DNA from 3 places in the Buttiauxella sp. AC038 genome. Region 1 is predicted to be linked to each of the others. Evidence: predicted binding sites of a transcription regulator. Region 1 holds the regulator's gene; each other region holds the start of a gene.

Region 1 (7,575 bases):
GAGTACGCCATCATGTCTAAGCGTAAGCTTAACCTGCTGGTGACTGAGAAGGTTGTAGAGGGTTGGGATGACCCACGTATGCCGACCATCTCTGGTCTGCGTCGTCGTGGTTATACCGCCGCTTCTATTCGCGAGTTCTGTAAGCGCATTGGTGTGACTAAGCAAGACAACACCGTTGAAATGGCATCTCTGGAATCTTGTATTCGTGATGACCTGAATGAGAACGCACCACGCGCTATGGCTGTTCTCGACCCGGTTAAAGTTATCATCGAAAACTTCCCTCAGGGTGAAGTTGAAATGGTAACGATGCCTAACCATCCTAACAAACCAGAGATGGGTAGCCGTCAGGTGCCGTTTAGCCGTGAGATCTATATCGATCGTGCTGACTTCCGTGAAGAAGCCAACAAGCAATATAAGCGTCTGGTGTTGGGCAAAGAAGTACGCCTGCGTAATGCATATGTGATTAAAGCCGATCGCGTTGAGAAAGATGATGCAGGGAATATCACCACGCTGCATTGCTCCTACGATCCGGACACATTAAGCAAAGACCCAGCTGATGGCCGTAAAGTTAAAGGTGTGATTCATTGGGTGAGTGCAGAACATGCATTGCCTGTTGAGATTCGCCTTTATGACCGCCTTTTCAGTGTTGCAAACCCAGGGGCTGCAGAAGATTTCCTTGCAACGATTAACCCGGAATCACTGGTTATCAAACAAGGCTTCGTCGAACCAAGTCTGCAAAATGCCGAAAAAGGCAAAGCGTATCAGTTCGAGCGCGAAGGTTATTTTTGCCTGGACAGCCGTTATGCAACTGCCGAAAAACTGGTATTTAACCGTACCGTTGGCTTGCGTGATACTTGGGCGAAAATGGGCGAATAGTCCCTTTTTACTAGGTCAATATCTGACAAAAACGCCGCAAATTGCGGCGTTTTTTTTCGCTTTATAATCATTTGCTTAAATATATCTTCACATTCGCGTTGCGAATTAATGTTATTTACACTTCTTCCTCTCTACTTTTTATGGTCAACCTCGGAACATTAAAAATTCTTATTTTAATTATGTGAGCGCTCTCATATGGAGTTTTGTATTTTATAAATAGTAATTATCAAGATAAAACTCTTGTGTCGTTATTTGTTACAAATGCTCATAAATTATGTGCTCTCTGTCATAATATCGGAATGAACTCTTACAAAGTCATTGATAATTCGCGTCGCGAAAAATAGTCTTAAGGGCAGCAGTAATGCGGGCAAATATTCATAACCGCTTTAGCCGTTAGGCATTTTTACTTTTTTTCGCCATAAGGCGTCTTTTAACGTCCGGCGATTATTGATACGTCAAAGAGGAATAATATATGCGTACGTTTAGTGGCAAACGTAGTGCACTGGCGCTTGCAATTGCAGGTGTCACGGCTCTTTCAGGACTTGTAGTCATCCCTCAGGCAAGCGCAGCAGGCTTTGTTGATGACTCGACTCTGACCGGTGGTGTTTATTACTGGCAGCGTGAGCGTGACCGTAAAGATGTTACGACTGATAAATATGAAACTAACCTTGCGCATTCCACCTGGAACGCCAACCTGGACTTCCAGTCTGGTTTCGCCGCTGACATGTTCGGTCTGGATATTGCGGCCTTTACTGCTATCGAAATGGCAGAAAATGGTAACAGCGGTCACCCGAACGAAATCGCATTCTCCTCTGTAAACAAAGCTTACGACGAAGATTACTCAGGTGATAAGAGCGGTATTAGCCTCTATAAAGCCGCAGCTAAATTCAAATACGGCCCGGTTTGGGCACGTGGCGGTTACATTCAGCCAACCGGGCAAACCTTGCTCGCACCACACTGGAGCTTCATGCCTGGTACTTACCAGGGCGCTGAAGCCGGTGCAAACTTTGATTACGGCGATTCTGGTGCGCTGAGCTTCTCCTACATGTGGACCAACGAGTACAAAGCTCCATGGCACCTGGAAATGGACAAGTTCTATCAGAACGACAAAAAAACCAAAGTTGAATATTTACACTCTCTTGGCGCGAAGTATGACTTCAAAAATGATTTCATTCTCGAAGCGGCATTTGGGCAGGCTGAAGGCTACGTTGATCAGTATTTCACCAAAGCAAGCTATAAGTTTGATATCGCGGGCAGCCCGTTAACAACCAGCTACCAGTTCTACGGTACGCGTGACAAAGTTTCAGATGGCAGCGTTAACGATCTGTACGACGGCACTGCATGGTTGCAGGCATTGACTCTCGGATACAGAGTGGGTCAGGTTGATTTGCGTCTTGAAGGAACTATTGTTAAGGCCGATGGCCAGCAAGGTTACTTCCTGCAGCGTATGACCCCAACTTATGCATCTTCAAACGGTCGTCTTGATGTGTGGTGGGATAACCGCTCTGACTTCAACGCCAACGGTGAAAAAGCAGTATTTGCAGGCGCGATGTATGACCTGAGCAATTGGAACCTGGCAGGTTGGGCAGTGGGTGCTTCTTATGTGTACGCATGGGATGCTAAACCAAGCTCTAAACCAACCACTGACGGTTACTACGATGCTGATAATCGCCTGAAAGAATCTGCGTACAGCCTTGATGCGTTGTACACCGTTCAGGATGGTCGTGCGAAAGGCACGCTGTTCAAACTGCACTTCACTCAGTACGACAACCATTCAGACATCCCAAGCTGGGGCGGTGGTTACGGCAACATCTTCCAGGATGAGCGCGACGTGAAATTCATCGTCATCGCACCGTTCACCATCTTCTGATTCGAATCCGGGCGTGAAAACGCCCGGTTTTCTTAAGGATATCAAACATGAAAAAAATCGTTCTGACTGTGGTGATGGCGTTAGGTTTAAGTGCGTGTGCGCAGCAACAACCTAAAACGGCTCCGGAAGACACAAAACTAAAACAAGCGTATAGCGCCTGTATTAACACCGCAGAAGGCAATCCGGATAAAATTCAGGCCTGCCAAAGCGTATTGAATGTGTTGGCTCAGGATAAGGAACACCAGGAGTTTGCGAAGAAAGAAACGGTTCGTACCCTGGATTACCAGAACTGCATTCAGGCAACACGTACCGGTAATGACCAGGCCGTGAAAGCAAAATGCGATAAAATCTGGCAAGAGATCCGCGCCAACAATAAGTAATCGCTGTATTCAGGCAATAAAAAAACCGATGAGCTTCCTCACCGGTTTTTTTATTGCCTGACACCCAACTCTGGGTGCCGGAGGTGCAGATTACTTTTCGCTGATTTCGTGTGCGTTTTCGTCGGTACGGCAATCACCTTCAGCACAATGACCATAAAGGTACAGGCTGTGGTTAGTCAGACGAATACCATGACGTGATGCGATTTCACGCTGACGGGCTTCGATTGAATCATCGCTGAATTCAATTACTTTGCCGCAGTCCAGGCAAATCAGGTGGTCATGGTGATGCTGCTGTGTCAGTTCGAATACGGATTTGCCGCCTTCGAAGTTATGGCGCGTCACAATGCCTGCATCATCAAACTGGTTTAGTACACGATAAACGGTGGCGAGACCAATCTCTTCGCCCATATCAATCAGACGTTTATATAAGTCTTCCGCACTGACGTGGTGGTTCACCGGCCCCTGCAGCACTTCAAGGATTTTTAATCGAGGAAGCGTGACTTTCAGGCCGGCCTTCTTTAATGCGGTATTATTGTCAGTCATGCGGAAATTGTCCTGTTGCTTAACGATTCGCTCGGAGTCAGGGTGAGCGTTAAGATGAATGCGTCTCATTATAGAACTGCCCCTTCTAAATGGGAACCGCAAGTATTATGCATAACCAAGTTAAAAAATTGCGGTTGAGTCGCGATTTGATGGCCTTGATAGCTATTTGTCAGGAGTTCATTGTACAGGGACAAGCTGAAAAGTTAAAAATTTGTAGCAATTATTTTAATCGGAAATAACTATCAATGTGGCGAAACCCAATAGTCTCGCCACATTGATGCCCATCGCCCTTGAATATGCAGGTTTATTGCCAGCCTGCATCTTAAAGTAGCCAGGGTTTAGAATCAGGCGTTGATGATATCAGCCAGGTTGAGCTCATCAGAAACTTGTTTAACCCATTTCTGAACGCGTTCAGCAGTCAGTTCTGGTTGACGGTCTTCGTCAATCGCCAGGCCAACAAAGTGGTCATCGTCTGCAAGACCTTTAGATGCTTCGAAATGGTAACCCGCAGTCGGCCAGTGACCGACGATAGCTGCACCGCGCGGCTCAATGATGTCGCGGATAGTGCCTAATGCGTCACAGAAGTATTCTGCGTAGTCTTCCTGGTCACCGCAACCAAACAACGCTACCAGTTTGCCATTGAAATCAACTTCTTCCAGAGTTGGGAAGAAATCGTCCCAATCACACTGGGCTTCGCCGTAGTACCAGGTTGGAATGCCGAGAAGCAGAATGTCGAAGCCTTCCAGGTCTTCTTTGCTGCTCTTAGCAATGTCATGCACCTCAGCAACATCTTTACCGAGCTGTTTTTGAATCATTTTCGCGATATTTTCGGTGTTACCAGTGTCGCTGCCGAAAAAAATGCCTACGATTGCCATGAGTAAAATAACCTCTTGATACTTAATGGTATGGTGGCTGCTATTTGGCCACAGATAGGGCAATCATAGCAGAACACTTCGTGGTGCGGAAACTGCTATCGCCCCGGTGTGCACAGACTGCAAAATCGCATACCAGGACATAGCACTAAAACTAACTGAGATGTTGCTTCAGTTGTTCGAGAAGTATCTCTTCAATCAATTCACTACGACTGATATTGCGCGCTTCAGCCAGCTGATTGAGAGCATCTACCGCATCGTTATTGAGCTTTAGCTCCACTCGCTTCAGGCCGCGTACTTTATCGCGCTTGAGTTGGTTGCGTTTGTTGATACGCAATTGCTCATCACGCGTTAGCGGATTGGTTTTTGGTCGCCCCGGGCGACGCTCGTCCGCGAACAGATCTAATGTAGTACGGTCCGTTTGTTCTTTTGCCATGATTAGACTACTGACAGGGAATTCAGGTGGCACGGAGCGGGGTGCTCTGGCGCAATTTAGCGCGCAATCATACATCAGCATGGCTTGCGCGCCAACGCGTTAGCCACATCTTGCGGCCAGTCGGTTTGTTTTTAATCAGTTTGCCGCTGTTGTGTCGATAAAACGATGGATTGCGCGCAAAACAGCATCAGGTTTTTCTGCGTGAACCCAGTGTCCGGCACCTGCAACCACATGAGCACGCGCCTGAGGGAACTGTGAAAGCAACTGGCTACGATGCGATTCATTGACATAAGGAGATGCGCCGCCGCGAATAAATAGCGAGGGTTCATTCCATGCAGGAATGTTTTCCCAGCCGACAATATTCTCATATTGCTCCCACAGCACCGGCACGTTGAATTTCCATTCGCCATCGGCAAAGGATTTTAGCAAGAACTGAATAACACCTTCTTCATCAAGATGCTCGCGCATCACGGTCGCGGCCTGCTGCCGTGTTTTAACGCAAGCGGCGCTGACGGCATTTATTGCAGTGAAAATTTCATCGTGGCGGCGCACCTGATAATCCACCGGTGCAATATCAATCAGTACTAATTTGTCGATACGCTCTGGGGCAATCGCCGTCAAAGCCATCGCCACTTTGCCACCCATTGAATGGCCAATAATAATGGCTTTCTCAAAGTCATATTCATCGAGCGTTTCGACGACATCCTGCGCCATAGCAGGGTAGTTCATCTCAGAGCTTTGTGGTGATAAACCGTGGTTGCGCAGATCGATTTGCAGCAACGTATGATCCTGCCCAAGGTCACGGGCCAGCACGCCCAGGTTATCAAGGCTACCAAAAAGACCGTGAATAAGGACGATGGGGGAATTACTAGTCGATTGTTGCGCAGTTTGCAGGCGAGCATTCAATTTCATGGCAAAGTTCTTTTTTTACTTCGTGCGGTTAGGGTATCATAACGGCATCCTGCCGCACTGCCGCAAATTTCCAGTTTAGTCTGACTTTGTGGTGTGACAAAAGCTTGGCTCTACCCGAGGTTGGGATTTGTCCTTATAATCCCAATTACTTGCATTCAGAAAAGATATCGCACTGGATTAAGATGAAAACAATTGAAGTTGATGACGAGCTCTATCGCTATATTGCCAGCCACACGCAGCACATTGGTGAAAGCGCGTCCGATATTTTACGGCGCATGTTGAAATTTACCGCCGGCCAAACCCCAGCTACACCTGCAATTACCGGCCAGACAGGCGCAACTGCTGCACCTGCTCCGGAAGCCAAACCCGTAAATAAAGCACGCGATCGCGTTCGTGCGGTTCGTGAATTATTGCTGTCCGATGAATATGCGGAGCAAAAGAAAGCGGTTAACCGTTTCATGATGGTGCTTTCAACTCTGTATACACTTGATGCTCAAGCTTTTGGTGAAGCGACTGAATCGCTGCATGGTCGTACACGTGTCTATTTTGCAGGTAATGAACAGACGTTGCTGCAAAATGGAAACCAGACCAAACCTAAGCATGTTCCAGGAACGCCATACTGGGTTATTACTAACACCAATACTGGCCGTAAATGCAGCATGGTCGAACACATCATGCAATCAATGCAGTTCCCGGCGGAATTGATTGAAAAGGTTTGCGGCACAATTTAACACCTCGCGTCAGAAGGAAAGGCCAATGGCTAACCACCCTCGTGCAGGACAACCGGCACAACAGAGCGATTTGATTAACGTAGCCCAACTGACGGCTCAGTATTATGTACTGAAGCCCGAAGTGGGGAATAGCGAACATGCGGTGAAGTTCGGAACATCCGGTCACCGTGGTAGTGCGGCACGTCAAAACTTTAACGAGCCTCACATTCTCGCAATTGCTCAGGCGATTGCAGAAGATCGTGCAAAAAATGGCATTACCGGGCCGTGCTATGTGGGTAAAGATACCCACGCGCTGTCTGAACCTGCGTTTATCTCCGTACTGGAAGTGCTGGCTGCGAACGGTGTGGATGTTATTGTGCAGCAGGCGAACGGCTACACGCCAACGCCAGCTATCTCTCACGCCATTCTGATGCATAACAAAAAGGGTGGCGCGCAGGCTGATGGCATCGTTATTACGCCTTCGCACAACCCACCGGATGACGGTGGTATCAAATACAATCCACCTAACGGTGGCCCGGCTGATACCAACGTCACCAAAGTCGTAGAAGATCGCGCTAATGCATTGCTGGCCACAGATCTGAAAGACGTGAAACGTATCTCTCTTGATCAGGCGTGGAAAAGTGGCCACGTACAAGAGCAAGATCTAGTGCAGCCGTTTATTGAAGGGCTGGTGGATATCGTAGATATGGCCGCCATCCAGAAAGCAGGCCTGAAACTGGGTGTTGATCCACTCGGTGGTTCCGGTATCGAATACTGGCAGCGTATCGCGAAGCACTACAATCTGGATCTGACGATTGTTAACGATCACGTTGATCAGACCTTCCGCTTTATGCACCTCGACAAAGATGGCGCGATCCGTATGGATTGCTCGTCCGAATGTGCGATGGGAGGCCTGTTAGCGCTGCGCGATAAATTCGACCTGGCTTTCGCCAATGACCCGGATTACGACCGCCAC
Region 2 (7,575 bases), 170 kb from region 1:
CGTTAAGCGCACCGGGCTGAGTTGGCCGCCACCCTGACTACCGGTAAATGCCACCACCAGGGCAGCAAACAGCGCGCCTGAAAAGGCAAGCCCAAGGAGCGCCAGAGGAGAGGTCAGACTCCAGACCGCCGCACCCAACACAATGGCAAAACTTGCTCCGGCATTAACGCCAAGCAGGCCAGGGTCAGCGAGTGGGTTTCGGGTCAGGGTTTGCATCAACGCACCGGCAAGGCCCAGCGCGCCGCCCGCAAGAATACCGGCGAGCGTGCGGGGGAGGCGGGCGTCGAGCACGATAGTGCAATCCGCACTCTGGCACTGGCCGCTAAGCGCATCGATAACAACTTCAGCGGGGAGTGATTTTGCACCTAATAACAAACTGAGCGTTGCCATTAAAACGAGTAAAAACAGCAAACTCAGCAGGATGAACCAGCGTGACATACGTTGTATATCCTTCACTTCGTAGCCCTACAAAAATCATGTAAAATTAAATGATAGTTATTATCATTATCACTCTTATTTGTTTATGTTAGCATGAGCCGCCTCGCACCCGGAAAGAAAAATTCGCTTTAAGGCCATGTAATGAACCGCAATTCTTTGCTGCTTAATCTCAGTTTACTCAAGACTCATCCCGCTTTTCGTGCCGTCTTCCTCGCCCGTTTTATCTCCATTGTGTCGTTGGGGTTGTTGGGCGTTGCGGTGCCGGTACAAATTCAGACCCTGACGAGTTCTTCTTTGCAAGTCGGTCTTGCGGTGACGCTAACCGGTTCGGCGATGTTTATCGGTCTGATGATGGGCGGCGTGCTGGCAGACCGCCACGAGCGCCGCCGCCTGATTCTTCTGGCCCGTTCTACCTGCGGCGTCGGCTTTATTGGCCTGACGATTAACGCCGCATTACCTGAACCATCGCTGGCGGCGATTTACCTGCTTGGCGTGTGGGATGGGTTCTTTGGCGCGCTCGGTGTGACTGCGCTTTTAGCCGCAACACCTGCGCTGGTGGGGCGTGAAAACCTGATGCAGGCAAGTGCGATTACCATGCTCACAGTGCGCCTGGGCTCGGTGATTTCACCGATGATCGGCGGGCTGCTGCTGGCGTCGGGCGGCGTGGTGTGGAACTACGCGCTGGCATCCGTCGGCACCTTTATCACTTTGCTGCCGTTGCTGAGTTTGCCGAAACTGGCACCGCCGCCACAAGCGCGTGAAAACCCGCTGCTGTCACTGTGGAATGGTTTACGTTTCCTGGTTGGCCACCCGATTATCGGCGGCATTGCGTTAGTCGGCGCGTTGCTCACGATGGCGAGTGCGGTGCGCGTGTTATATCCGGCGCTCGCCGGGCACTGGCAAATGAGTGCGGCGCAAATCGGCCTGATGTATGCCGCCGTACCACTGGGAGCCGCTATTGGCGCGTTGACCAGCGGGCGTATTGCCCATCACGCGAGTCCGGGCATGATCATGCTGGGAACGGGTGTTGTGTCGTTTATCTCGATTGGCATTTTCAGCCTGATGCCGGTTTGGGGGCTTGGGCTGGCGTGTCTGGCGCTGTTTGGTTATCTCAGTGCGATTAGCTCTTTGTTGCAATACACGCTAATTCAGACGCTTACCCCGGACGGGATGTTAGGGCGTATCAACGGCCTGTGGACTGCGCAGAACGTGACGGGTGATGCGATTGGTGCTGCGATTTTGGGCGGAATGACCGTTGCTATGACGCCTGTTGCGGCTGCAAGCTCGGGTGGTTTTGCGCTAACGATATGCGGGGTTGTGCTGGCGATTGTGCTGGTGCAATTGCGACGTTACCAGCAAACCGTTCCTGCTTAAAACATGAACCATGTCGGATGTCGCTGTGACATCCGACATGGAAAAACCACGCAATCACCTGAAAGCAGTAGGTCGGATTAGCGTTAGCGACATCCGACATGCAATCCATTACTTACTGGCAAACAGCTTACTCATCCGCTCCAGAATCTGAGTGGCACTGTAATAATCCAGACGGAAAGTTTCAGTGCCCAGCGCATAAACTTGCTTGTGCTGCACGGCAGGCAAATGCGAAAGCAGCGGGTTGTTTTCCAGCGCGGTGGCATCTTTTTCATCGCTGGCAAACAGGAACAGACTTTCACCGTTCAAACCTGCGGCCAGGTTTTCCCCACCAAGTTGCACAATGTCATGACGTTTCCCCATGCTCTTACTGGCCTGAATTGTCGCGGGTAACGTCGACAACGTGAAGCCAAGCTGCTGAAGCAATTTCCCTTGTGCAGATTCTGACGTCCACAAGTTCGCCGAATGAGAGGCAGGGGTGTAAACCAGCGCGGTCACCGGCTGCGGTGGCAGTGCCATATGCATTTTTGCTTCGCTCAGATGCTTATCAAAACTGGCAATTCGCCCGGCGGCTTGCTTCTCATGCCCGGTGATGCCACCAAGCTGAGTCAGTAATTGCTGCCAGCTCTTGTCGTCATAATTAATCACAAGCGTTGGTGCGATGGCAGAGAGCTGCTCATAAAGGGCGAGGGCAGAATCACCACCGGTTGCACTAATCAAAATCAAATCCGGCATTTGTGCCGCGACGGCTTCGGCGCTGGCTTCGCCAATATATAAGCGTTGAACGTTACGCTCTTTAGCCACATCTCCCCACTGGCGCAGAAAACCCTGCGCGTCACCCATTCGGTTGCCGGGCGTCGTTGCACCGCTTGCGATAACGGGCGCATCAATGGCCAGCAGAGAGCCGGTTAACGTCACGCTGGTCGAAACAATACGCTGCGGTGCCTGCTCAAACGTGTGCGTACCGTGGCTGTCGGTGATGGTGCGCGGCCAGTCGGCGGCGTGGGCAAAGCTGCTCAGGCAGAAAAGGATTAGTGCGGAGAATCTGATTTTCACTCAATGACATCCTGTAGGAAATTATGCGCAAAGTTATGGTAATGCTTCTCATTTTCACTGTTATGCCATCAGGGTGCAAGCGGCACAATTGTTAAAATAAATTTGCCTTTGTTGACAGCGCGGTGGTTTCTCTTTAGGTTACGACTCCGAAATACAAATGATAATTATTATTAATATCTTTTATCATTTTTGACGGAGGATGGATGGATACGTTACTGGCCCGGCAGCCGCAAGAAAAACAGCTAACTTCTTGTGCCGATAGTTTTTTCTTTATGTCGCCTTATCGCAGTTTCTCGACAAGCGGCTGCTTTACTCGACTCGACTGCCCGGCACTTGATGGTGAAAACCTCAATGGTGGGCTGCAAAAACAGTTGCGTGAAGCGTTCGAAAACGCCAAAAAGCACGGTATCGAGAAGCCCGTTGCCGTAGGTGCAATCCCCTTCGATCCCCGCCAACCATCAGCATTGTTTATTCCTGAAAGCTGGCAGACGTTTTCACGTGCTCAACGCCAGATTGATTCCAGCCAGTGTGGTGCGGCCCAACCGCTGAACATTGCCGCGCGTAAAGCTGTCCCTGAACAAGAAAAATTTATGGCGATGGTGGCGCATGCCGCTGCCGCTACCACCCAGCCGGATATCGACAAAGTGGTGCTCTCGCGCCTGATTGATATTGAAACGGACGCGCCCGTTGACCTCGATGCTTTGCTCAATCGCCTGATTAGCCAAAACCCGACCAGCTACAACTTCCATGTGCCGCTAGCCGATGGCAGCTCGCTGGTGGGTGCCAGCCCGGAATTGCTGCTACGCAAATCGGGCAAGAATTTCAGCTCCTTGCCGCTGGCAGGTTCGGCGCGTCGCGATACAAACAATATCCAGCGCGACAGCGAAATTGGTGCGCAGCTGCTGCGCTCAAGCAAAGACCGCCACGAACACTGCCTCGTGACCCAGGCGATGCGCGATGTTTTGCAGCCGCATAGCCAACATTTAACGCTTTCCGATACGCCGGAACTTATCACCACGCCAACTTTATGGCACCTCGCGACCCCGATTTACGGCCAGGTTGAAGACCATCAACACAACGCGCTTTCGCTTGCCTGCCTGCTGCACCCAACCCCGGCGTTGAGCGGTTTCCCGCACGATGTGGCGCAAAAATTAATTGCCGAACTGGAACCGTTCGACCGCGAACTGTTTGGCGGCATCGTCGGCTGGTGTGACGCCGAAGGTAACGGCGAGTGGGTAGTCACTATTCGCTGCGCCCGCGTGGGCGGTAACCAGGTGCGCCTGTTCGCCGGAGCAGGGATTGTGCCTGCTTCCTCTCCTGAATCGGAATGGCGCGAAACCGGCGTCAAACTTTCCACCATGCTAAACGTATTTGGACTTAATTAAATGGCGATTCAATTCACTCGCTGGCCGGATGAACTGGCCGCTCGCTACCGCGAAAAAGGTTACTGGGCCGACTTGCCCCTTACCGATATTCTCAGCCGCCAGGCCAAAAACGACGCGATTGCGTTAATCGAAGGTGAGCGCCATTACAGTTATCGCGAACTCGAACTGGCCGCTACGCGGCTGGCCTGCGCACTACAGCGCCGTGGCCTGAGCCGTGGTGAAACCGCGCTGGTTCAACTTGGCAATGTGGCAGAACTTTATATCACACTGTTTGCACTGCTGAAGATTGGCGTGGCTCCGGTTAACGCGCTGTTCAGCCACCAGCGCACCGAAATGGAAGCCTACGCTAAGCAAATCGAGCCGGTGGTGCTGATTGCCGATCGCAAACACAGTTTGTTCGCTCATGATGATTTTCTCGAGTCGCTGTGCCAGCAAAACGCATCGCTACGCATGGCTGTGTTGCTCAATGAAAACGATCGTGAACGTTCGCTAAGTGCCTTCATCAACGAAGCGGAAGACAACTTTGTCGCTTCGCCATCGGCGGCCGATGAAGTGGCCTTTTTCCAGCTTTCTGGCGGTAGTACCGGCACGCCAAAACTGATCCCTCGCACTCATAACGACTACTACTACAGCATTCGCCGTAGCGTAGAAATCTGCCGCTTTGATGCGAACACGCGCTTTCTGTGCGCGATCCCGGCGGCACACAACTACGCGCTAAGTTCGCCTGGTTCGCTGGGCGTGTTTTATGGCGGCGGGCGCGTGGTGTTGGCAAATGACCCGAGTGCCACGCTCTGTTTCCCGCTGATTGAACGCCACCAAATCAATGCCACCGCGCTGGTGCCGCCGGCCGTCAGCCTGTGGCTGCAAGCGATTGGCGAGTGGGGCAGCAATAAATCCCTTGAGTCGCTGGCGTTGTTGCAGGTGGGCGGCGCACGTTTGAGCGAAGCGCTGGCCGCGCGTATCCCGGCTGAAATTGGCTGCCAGTTACAGCAAGTTTTCGGCATGGCCGAAGGGCTGGTGAACTACACGCGCCTTGACGACGATAACGATCACATCTTCAAAACCCAGGGCAAACCAATGTGCCCGGACGACGAAGTCTGGGTGGCCGATGAGCAGGGAAACCCGCTGCCATATGGCGAAGTCGGCCGACTGATGACGCGCGGGCCATACACCTTCCGTGGCTATTACCGCAGCCCGGAGCACAACGCCAGCGCCTTTGATGCCAACGGTTTCTACTGCTCGGGCGATTTGATTTCGATTGCCGAAGACGGCTACATCACCGTGCAGGGGCGCGAGAAAGATCAGATCAACCGTGGCGGGGAGAAGATCGCCGCCGAGGAGATCGAAAACCTGTTACTGCGCCACGAAGAGATCGTGCATGCCGCATTGGTTTCGATGGAAGACAGTTTATTGGGCGAGAAAAGCTGCGCGTTTATCGTCGGCAGCCGCCCGTTCCGCCCGGTGGAAATTCGCCGTTATTTGCGTGAGTTAGGTATTGCCGACTTCAAACTACCCGATCGTATTGAAATCGTTGAAAACCTGCCGCTAACCGCGGTGGGCAAAGTGGACAAAAAACGTTTGCGCCAGTTGATTGCTGATAAGCAACTGGCTTCCTGATTGACGGAGAATTTATGGCTATTCCAAAACTGAACGCATACACCTTACCGACGGCTGCCGACATCCCGGAAAACAAAGTGAACTGGGCGTTTGAACCCGAGCGCGCGGCACTGCTGATTCACGATATGCAGGAATATTTCATCGATTTCTGGGGCGACAATTGCCCGATGATCCAGCAGGTTATCGCCAACATTGCCGCACTGCGCGATTACTGCAAGCGCCACAATATTCCGGTCTATTACACCGCGCAGCCTAATGCCCAGAGCGATGAAGACCGTGCGCTGCTAAACGACATGTGGGGGCCGGGTTTAAACAAACACCCTGAACGCCAGAAAGTGGTGGCTGAACTTGCGCCAGACGAGCACGACACGGTGCTGACCAAATGGCGTTACAGCGCGTTTATCCGCTCGCCGCTGGAGCAAGCCTTAAAAGAAACAGGGTGTAACCAGCTCATTATTTGCGGCGTATACGCACACATTGGCTGCATGACGACGGCAACTGACGCGTTTATGCGCGATATCAAACCGTTTATGGTGGCCGATGCGCTGGCTGATTTCAGCCGCGAAGAACACATGATGGCGCTGAAATACACAGCAGGCCGTTCCGGGCGCGTAGTGATGACTCGCGATTTGCTGCCGGAAAGCGCGCCGCAAAACAAACAGCAACTGCGTGAAATAGTCCTGCCGCTGCTTGATGAATCTGACATTCCGGAAGATGACGAAAACCTGATTGATTACGGTCTTGATTCCGTGCGCATGATGGCGCTGGCGGCTCGCTGGCGCAAAATCCACGCCGACATTGATTTCGTGATGCTAGCGAAGAACCCGACGATTGACGCCTGGTGGGCGCTGTTATCGCGGGAAGTCGCGGCATGAACATCGATTTTAGTGGCAAACAAGTTTGGGTAACGGGGGCAGGCAAAGGCATTGGTTACCACACCGCGCGGGCGTTTAGCGACGCGGGTGCGACGGTAATCGGCTTTGATTTGGCGTTTCCGCTGGAGATTTACCCGTTCGCCACCGAAGTGGTCAACGTGGCGGATGCAGACCAGGTGGGCCGCGTGACTCAAAGAATACTTAGCGACGAACAGCAACTGGATGTGTTGGTGAACGCAGCGGGAATTTTGCGCATGGGCGCAACCGATGCCCTGGCGTTGCAGGACTGGCAGGACACATTTGCGGTCAACGTCGGCGGCGCGTTCAATATGTTCCGCGCCGTGATGCCACGCATGCGCGAACAGCGCAGCGGGGCGATTGTCACCGTTGCATCCGATGCGGCACACACGCCGCGTACAGGAATGTCGGCTTATGGTGCATCGAAAGCGGCTCTCAAAAGTCTGGCATTAACCGTTGGCCTCGAACTGGCTCCTTTGGCGTGCGCTGCAATGTGGTATCGCCGGGTTCGACGGATACCGATATGCAACGCACGTTGTGGAAAACACCGGACGCCGAACAGCAGCGTATTCAGGGCTTCCCGGAACAGTTCAAACTGGGTATTCCGCTGGGCAAAATCGCTTGCCCGCAGGAGATCGCCAGCACGATTTTGTTCCTCGCTTCAACGTATGCCAGCCACATCACGTTGCAGGATATTGTGATTGATGGCGGCGCAACGCTTGGAGCCTGAATGAGTATCTGGAAAAGGGAACTTACGCTCGAGGCGCTAAATAAAACCAGCGTCGGAACGATGGTTGAGCATCTCGGTATTGTTT
Region 3 (7,575 bases), 600 kb from region 1:
TGCCTTTTTCTTCCAGTTTCACCAGTAACGCCGGGATGGTGCTGCCATCCAGACCGTAGGCAGACAGGCGAGTTGGGGCACCCATTTGCTCGAAGAAATTACGTGTTGCTGCAATTGCCGCATCAATACGTTCTTCTTCAGAACCTTCAGTGATATTCCACACGCGCTCAGCGTATTGCAGCAGTTTGCCGCGTTTCTCGTTACGTTTTTCATTCAACAAAGATGGCAGAACCACCGCCAGAGTCTGCGCGTGATCCAGACCGTGCATCGCAGTCAGTTCATGACCCAGCATGTGAGTTGCCCAGTCCTGCGGCACACCTGCACCGATCAGGCCGTTTAATGCCATGGTCGCCGCCCACATTACGTTGGCACGCACGTCATAGTTTTCTGGCTCTTTCAGTGCAATTGGGCCGTCTTCAACCAGCGTTAACAGAATGCCCTCGGCAAAACGGTCCTGTACTTTGGCGTTCACAGGGTAAGTGATGTACTGCTCAACGGTGTGAACAAAGGCATCGACTACGCCGTTTGCAACCTGGCGAGGTGGCAAAGTGTAGGTGTAAACCGGGTCAAGTACCGCGAATACAGGCTGCACGTGTTCAGACATAAACGCTTGTTTGTCGCCTGTTTCACGGCGAGAAACTACGGCACCTTTGTTGGATTCAGAACCGGTCGCAGGTAGCGTCAGAACAGAGCCCATCGGGATTGCGCTCGTAACATCGTTGCCGTGTGTCAGCAGGATGTTCCATGGGTCGATATCAGCCGGGTAGTTGGCTGCTGCGGCGATGAATTTAGTGCCATCCAGCACAGAACCGCCACCAACGGCTAACAGGAAAGTGACTTTCTGCTGGCGAACGATTTCGACCGCTTTCATCAGCGTTTCGTAAGTCGGGTTCGGCTCAATGCCGCCGAACTCCAGTACATCCAGCCCGTTAAGTTCAGCGTAAACCTGGTCCAGTACGCCATTTTTCTTCACGCTGCCGCCGCCGTAGGTGATCAATACGCGGGCATCAGCAGGAATTTGTGCGCGCAATTCGGAAATAGCGCCTTTACCAAACAGGATGCGAGTTGGGGTATGTAGGTTGAAGTTGTTCATTATTTGATTCCTGTGGTTTGGATCGTTAGAGACAATACTTATCGAATTTGATGGTAGCCATTGTCGGCTTCAGATGGCTATCTCTCAATGCTTATTCCTGCCTTTGTCTTGCCTATTTCTACTTTCCTCTGGAGAAAAATAAAAATAAGTCGCAGACTTATCACGTCATAACAGCCTTGTGGAGCGGAAGGGAATGAAGCGGAAAGAGATTTGCCAGCAATTAACAAATAAGATTAATTATTTGATACAAAAAGAAAATAGTGGTCTTTCTTCATTGCCAAACGTTACTTTATTGTATGGCACTAAACCTTATGCGCGCACGCCAGTAATGTATGAACCGGGGATCATTATTCTCTTTTCGGGTCATAAAACGGGTTATCTGAACGATCGTGTTTTCCGCTACGACGCCAATGAATACCTGCTGCTGACAGTACCGCTGCCGTTTGAATGTGAAACCTTCGCCACACCTGAAGTACCGCTGGCTGGGGTGCGTATCAATATCGATATTTTGCAGTTGCAGGATTTGCTGATGGATATCGGCGAGGATGATTTATCGCACCCGCAGACCTGTTCAACCGGTATTAACTCAGCTGAGCTCTCCGAAGAGATCCTTTGCGCGGCTGAACGTTTGCTGGACGTGCTGGAGCATCCGCTCGACGCGCGTATTTTGGGTAAACAAATTATCCGCGAGATCCTCTATCACATTCTGGTGGGGTCATGCGGTGCAGCATTGTTGGCATTGGTCAGTCGGCAGACGCATTTCAGCCTGATTAGCCGTGTGTTGCGTCGTATTGAAACGCAGTACACCGAGAACCTCTCAGTGGACCAACTTGCAGCTGAAGCGAATATGAGCGTCTCTGCGTTTCACCATAACTTTAAATCGGTGACCAGTACTTCGCCGCTGCAATACCTTAAAAGCTACCGCCTGCATAAAGCGCGGATGTTGATTTTGCATGATGCGCTGAAAGCTAGTGCTGCGGCTATTCACGTGGGATATGAAAGTGCTTCGCAGTTTAGCCGCGAGTTTAAACGCTACTTTGGGGTGACCCCGGGGGAAGATGCCGCGCGTATGCGAGTCATTTAAGCTGAAGCTTACAGAGTGGATAATTTCGCATTACCCACTCTGTAATTTTTATGCGGGGTTAAATCTTTTTTGATAACCACAAATAGCGTGCCTACCAGGCCCACAACCAGCAGAACCATCGGCAGAATCATCAGGCAGGTCATCACCTGATCTTCGTGGCGTTTCACAAATGGAATCATGCTCAGGGCATAACCCAGGCTGGTGACGCTACCAACCCACAACAACCCACTCAGCCAGTTAAATACCTGGAAGCGGCGATTGCTAAGGCCAGAAATGCCCGCCATGGTTGGCAGCAGTGTGCGCACAAACGCCAAAAAACGGCCAGCTAACAAAGCGAATAAACCGTGCCGGTCAAACATCACCGTCGCTCGCTCGTGATATTGCGGTGGAAGTTGTTTCAGCCAGCTTTTCACCACCCGGGTATTACCAAGCCAGCGGCCTTGCACATAGCTCAACCAGCAACCGAGGCTTGCCGCCGCGGTTAAAATAACGATTGTCGGGACGAAATTCATTACCCCTTTTGCCACTAACGCTCCTGCGAGTAATAGCAGACTGTCGCCTGGCAAAAACGAGGCGGGCAGTAATCCATTTTCGAGAAACAGCGTCGCAAACATGACGCAATAAACCACTCCAACAACATGAGGGTCCGCGAGTGCAGCAAAGTCATGTTGCCAAAGCGCTTGAACGATATTGTGTATAACAGCCATGGCAAATCCTGTGGAACCGCTTTATTGAGCAGGCCTGAATCTACAGTAGTTAGATTAGGCACACCTTAGTTTTAGGAACCTAGTGTAACGCTAAAAAGCCTGCGACATCTTGATCGCAGGCTCAACAAATCATTATGGAATAGCAAAAACTGTCCTTATGGACGTCCACTTCTGGCAATTTTAGGCGATCCGTTGGAAACCTGCTTCAAGATCCGCGATGAGATCGTCAACATTTTCCAGGCCAATGTGTACGCGCACTAGCGTTCCAGTGAAGTCTACGCCGCCTGCCGGGCGAATCTCAGCGAGCTCTTCCGGTTGGTTGGCAAGGATAAGCGATTCATAGCCGCCCCAGGAATAGGCCATACTAAAATAGTGGAAATTGTCCAGGTAGTGCTGATATTGCTCGTTATTTAAACGATTCTTCAGCACGAATGAGAACAAGCCGCTGCTACCTGTAAAGTCTCGTTTCCAGAATTCATGCCCTTTGCTGCCGGGCAGTGCAGGGTGATTAACACGTTCAACCTGCGGGTGTTGTGCCAGCCATTCGGCAATTTTCAAACTACTTTCATGATGTTGACGCAGGCGCACACCAAGAGTGCGTAGACCTCTGCTAGTCATATAAGCGGTATCGGCATCCAACATTTGCCCCATCAGATAAGAGTTCTCACGCAGCTGATCCCAGCAACGTGCATTTGATACAGCTGTGCCAACCATCGCATCCGAGTGGCCAATCAGGTATTTGGTGCCGGCCTGAATCGAAATATCGATACCGAAATCCAGCGCCTTAAAGAGAATGCCTGCCGACCAGGTGTTATCAATCATGATGATGGCGTCTGGGGCAACGCTGCGTACCGCCTTAACAATGGCTGGAACGTCATGTACTTCCATTGTGATAGAGCCAGGCGATTCCAGAAATACGACTTTAGTATTGGGTTGCACAAGTTCTGCGATGCCTGCGCCAATCATTGGGTCAAACCAGGTGGTGCTCACGCCGAGTTTGGCGAGAATTTTGGTGCAGAAGTCCTGGCTTGGCTCATAGGCGGAGCCGGTCATTAGTACATTGTCGCCCTGCTCGACGAACGCCAGAATCGCATTGGCAACGGCTGCGGCGCCACAAGGGTAAAGCGCACAACCCGCGCCGCCTTCGAGTTCGCACATCGCTTCTTGTAAAGAGAAGTGGGTCAGGGTGCCACGGCGACCATAAAAAAGTTCGCCTTTCGCGCGGTTAGCCGTCGCCTGTTTTTTAGCTTCAACAGTTTCAAAAACCAACGAGGAAGCGCGTTGAATGACGCTGTTAACCGAACCCTGGGTGAATTTTTTATCGCGCCCGGCATTAACCAGCGCCGTTTCAATGTGCTTTTTACTCATCTTCACTTTACCCTGTTTAACCATCTGGATGTCTAAATCTAACTTATCATGCTTTTGCTGCGTAAGCGCAAGGAATGCATAGACAATTTAAGGCACTCTTTAAATACTAATGAGAACTACTATCAATTCGATGTCGTTTTGATATTATTGCGCACAGTTTTTGTATCATTTCGTGGTGGAGAGTAAGAGTGACGAATAATTTGATGCAGACAGACCTCTCTGTCTGGGGCATGTATCAACATGCCGACATCGTGGTAAAGATTGTGATGATCGGCCTGATTCTGGCCTCTGTCGTCACATGGGCAATCTTCTTTAGCAAAAGTGTTGAGCTATCCTCGCAAAAGCGTCGTTTGAAGCGTGAACAGCAACAACTGGCTAATGCCCGCTCTCTGAACGAAGCCAGTGAAATGGCTGAAGCATTTGATGCGAAGAGCTTGAGCGCAATGCTTATCAATGAAGCGCAAAATGAGCTTGAACTTTCCGCAGGCAGCGAAGATAACGAAGGCATTAAAGAGCGTACCGGTTTCCGCCTTGAGCGTCGTGTTGCGGCAGCGGGTCGCCACATGGGGCGTGGTAATGGATTCCTTGCGACCATCGGTGCGATCTCTCCGTTCGTCGGCCTGTTTGGTACGGTCTGGGGCATCATGAACAGCTTTATTGGTATTGCGCAGTCGCAAACCACTAACCTTGCTGTAGTGGCACCTGGTATTGCAGAAGCATTGTTAGCAACGGCTATCGGCCTGATTGCAGCAATTCCTGCGGTGGTTATCTACAACGTATTTGCTCGTGTTATTGGTGGCTATAAAGCTTCTTTGGGTGACGTTGCGGCTCAGGTTCTGTTGTTGCAAAGCCGTGACCTGGATTTAGACGCTAGCTCTCAGGCTCGCCCGGTACGTACGGCTCAGAAACTGCGTGTAGGTTGATCCCATGGCAATGAGTTTTAACGAAAACCACGACGATAACGGCGAAATGCATGAAATCAACGTGACACCGTTTATCGATGTCATGTTGGTATTGCTGATTATTTTCATGGTGGCCGCACCGCTTGCGACAGTGGATGTGAAGGTTAACCTTCCTGCATCTTCAAGCCAGCCGCAACCGCGCCCGGAAAAGCCGGTCTACCTGTCTGTCAAAGCCGATCGCACGATGTTTATTGGCAATGATGAAGTGACCAAAGAGAACATGATCAATGCTCTGATGGCTGCGACTGAAGGCAAGAAAGACACCACGATTTTCTTCCGCGCAGACAAAACGGTTGATTATGAAACCATGATGAACGTGATGGATACGCTGCATCAGGCAGGGTATTTGAAGATTGGGTTGGTGGGACAAGAAGTCACTGCCGCCAAATAATTTTTGCATGATCTTACAACGGCCCGTTAGCTCAACTAACGGGCCGTTTTTCTTTTGTCCGCATTCCCGTCTGACTTAATTCAAATTTTAAAATCACACGAACGTATTATTGATAACGTGTGAAACTTATTCGCGATAAAACAATGTTTATCTATGCTATTTCTATACCCGTCATACTTCGAGCCGCAGGGGTGTTGGTTGCACTCACAAACTCCAGTCACTTACTTAAGTAAGCTCCTGGGGATTTGCTCCCTTGCAGCCTACCTGCAACTCGAATTATTTTGGGTATATGTGGGATTATTCCGTCATGAAAATACATAATGACAAATGCGTGGATAATAATATGGCAACGATGACTGTTTTGCATACTGGCAATAAACAGCCCGACGTGGTGTCTCTGAGAAGCATTTATCTGCATGCTGATGTTTTAATGTTTTGGGTCGTGTGGGGAATGTTTGTTATTTCCCTAGCGGTGGGGTGGGCTTATGATGCGATCCCGGTGGCGCTGGTAGCGGGCAGTTTACTTGCGTTGAGTTCCAGTGTTATCAAAGTATTACTACCCGGTACGCTATTTACCCGCTTGTATTATGCGTTCACATTAATCGGTTTTGCCGCATTGCTCATTCAATTAGGTGACGGTGAAACTGAATATCACTTTTCGGTTTTTGTATTACTATCAGCATTATTAGCTTATCGCGATTATAGACCATTATTAATGGGGGCCGTAGTTGCAGCACTTCACCATGTTTTATTTGCCTGGCTGCAAGCTAATGACTTATTCGGTATCACCTGCTTTATGCATCCCGGCATTCATATGGTGGTATTCCATGCCATTTTTGTGGTGGCACAAACGGCGATACTCATTTACATGGCATTGCGCATGGCCGATGACGCACGTTCAGCCAGCGAAGTGGCACAGTTAGCAGCACAGATAAATCGCCAGCCGGGTTGCCTGACCCTTACACGTAGTGAAAGAGAAAGCCGCACACCGTTTGCTCAAACCTTTAATACTACGCTTACCACGATGAGGAACACGCTAAGCCAGGTGAGCGCTGGTGTGGCATCAGTACTCACAGCTTCGGAAAGTATCATCCAGCGTAATACCGCACTGTCTAAACGCACTGACGAGCAGGCAGCTGCACTTGCCATTGCTGCCAGTGCCATGGAACAGCTCAGCTCCTCCGCAGTCTCGACGAGTGACAAAGCGCAAAGTGCCAGAATGCTTGCCACTCAGGCAAGTAATCTCGCCAGCAAAGGTGGAGTCAGTATTGATGCTGCCACACTCACTATGGAACAAATCCGCGAAGAGTCTGACCACATCAGCAACATTCTTGAACTGATCGATGGCATTGCCTTCCAGACTAATATTTTGTCGCTAAATGCCTCCGTTGAAGCAGCCAGGGCAGGCGCTCATGGTCGAGGATTCGCGGTGGTAGCTTCTGAAGTACGCACGTTGGCGTTACGTTGCGAAAACGCGGCCAAAGACATTCGCCAGTTGATAAGCGTATCGGTAGAGTGTACTCGGACAGGCTCGGTACAAGTGGAGAACGCGGGGCAAACCATGCGTGAAGTGATTGGTTCCATCAATGCGTTGGCAGAGTTGGTGGAAGAGCTTTCCGATATGAGTGGCCAGCAAAGCATCAGCATCACGCAAATGAATGAGAGCATCGCCAGTATCGATGAAAGCGTGAGGTATAACGTGGAACATACTGCGCAAACCGTACAGGCCGCGCGCCAACAACAGCAACAGGCGGATGATTTACAGCAGGCAATCTCAGTATTTCGTCTGGCCTGATAACAGGTTTTGAGAGCGTATTTATGTCGCAAAAAAGAGTGCCTGCTTGCCGCAGGCGCTCCAGAAATCTTATAAATGCGGAGTTTTGTAACTGTTTTCCAGCAATGCACGCGTACGTGAGAGCGTTTGTGCTTCTTCATCTCTCAACTTCTGATACACCGCCTCCAGTCGAGCC

What was found. Region 1 encodes Fur, which represses iron uptake genes when iron is present. Its sites were predicted from a motif close to ATAATAATGAGAACNACTATCAA; they were not measured.
Region 2: the regulator Fur is predicted to act here: its motif matches at 3,017-3,039, upstream of fepB (Fe2+-enterobactin ABC transporter substrate-binding protein).
Region 3: the regulator Fur is predicted to act here: its motif matches at 4,356-4,378, upstream of exbB (tol-pal system-associated acyl-CoA thioesterase).

Annotation. Positions count from the first base shown of each region.
Region 1 is NZ_CEEDCQ010000001.1:3,628,020-3,635,594, reverse strand. Features, by position in the region: gene glnS (glutamine--tRNA ligase) at 1-876, shown strand, start outside; gene chiP (chitoporin ChiP) at 1,349-2,746, shown strand; gene chiQ (ChiQ/YbfN family lipoprotein) at 2,794-3,126, shown strand; gene fur (ferric iron uptake transcriptional regulator) at 3,217-3,669, opposite strand; gene fldA (flavodoxin FldA) at 4,014-4,544, opposite strand; gene ybfE (LexA regulated protein) at 4,696-4,977, opposite strand; gene ybfF (esterase) at 5,113-5,889, opposite strand; gene seqA (replication initiation negative regulator SeqA) at 6,072-6,620, shown strand; gene pgm (phosphoglucomutase (alpha-D-glucose-1,6-bisphosphate-dependent)) at 6,646-7,575, shown strand, end outside.
Region 2 is NZ_CEEDCQ010000001.1:3,798,109-3,805,683, reverse strand. Features, by position in the region: gene fepD (Fe(3+)-siderophore ABC transporter permease) at 1-438, opposite strand, end outside; gene entS (enterobactin transporter EntS) at 580-1,812, shown strand; gene fepB (Fe2+-enterobactin ABC transporter substrate-binding protein) at 1,921-2,865, opposite strand; gene entC (isochorismate synthase EntC) at 3,069-4,250, shown strand; gene AC0IXI_RS18145 ((2,3-dihydroxybenzoyl)adenylate synthase) at 4,251-5,867, shown strand; gene AC0IXI_RS18140 (isochorismatase family protein) at 5,882-6,742, shown strand; partial or broken gene dhbA (2,3-dihydro-2,3-dihydroxybenzoate dehydrogenase) at 6,739-7,490, shown strand; gene entH (proofreading thioesterase EntH) at 7,491-7,575, shown strand, end outside.
Region 3 is NZ_CEEDCQ010000001.1:4,223,723-4,231,297, reverse strand. Features, by position in the region: gene yqhD (alcohol dehydrogenase) at 1-1,093, opposite strand, end outside; gene AC0IXI_RS20035 (AraC family transcriptional regulator) at 1,287-2,177, shown strand; gene AC0IXI_RS20030 (DedA family protein) at 2,186-2,884, opposite strand; gene metC (cystathionine beta-lyase) at 3,065-4,252, opposite strand; gene exbB (tol-pal system-associated acyl-CoA thioesterase) at 4,441-5,175, shown strand; gene exbD (TonB system transport protein ExbD) at 5,180-5,605, shown strand; gene AC0IXI_RS20010 (methyl-accepting chemotaxis protein) at 5,949-7,400, shown strand; gene AC0IXI_RS20005 (cytoplasmic protein) at 7,470-7,575, opposite strand, start outside.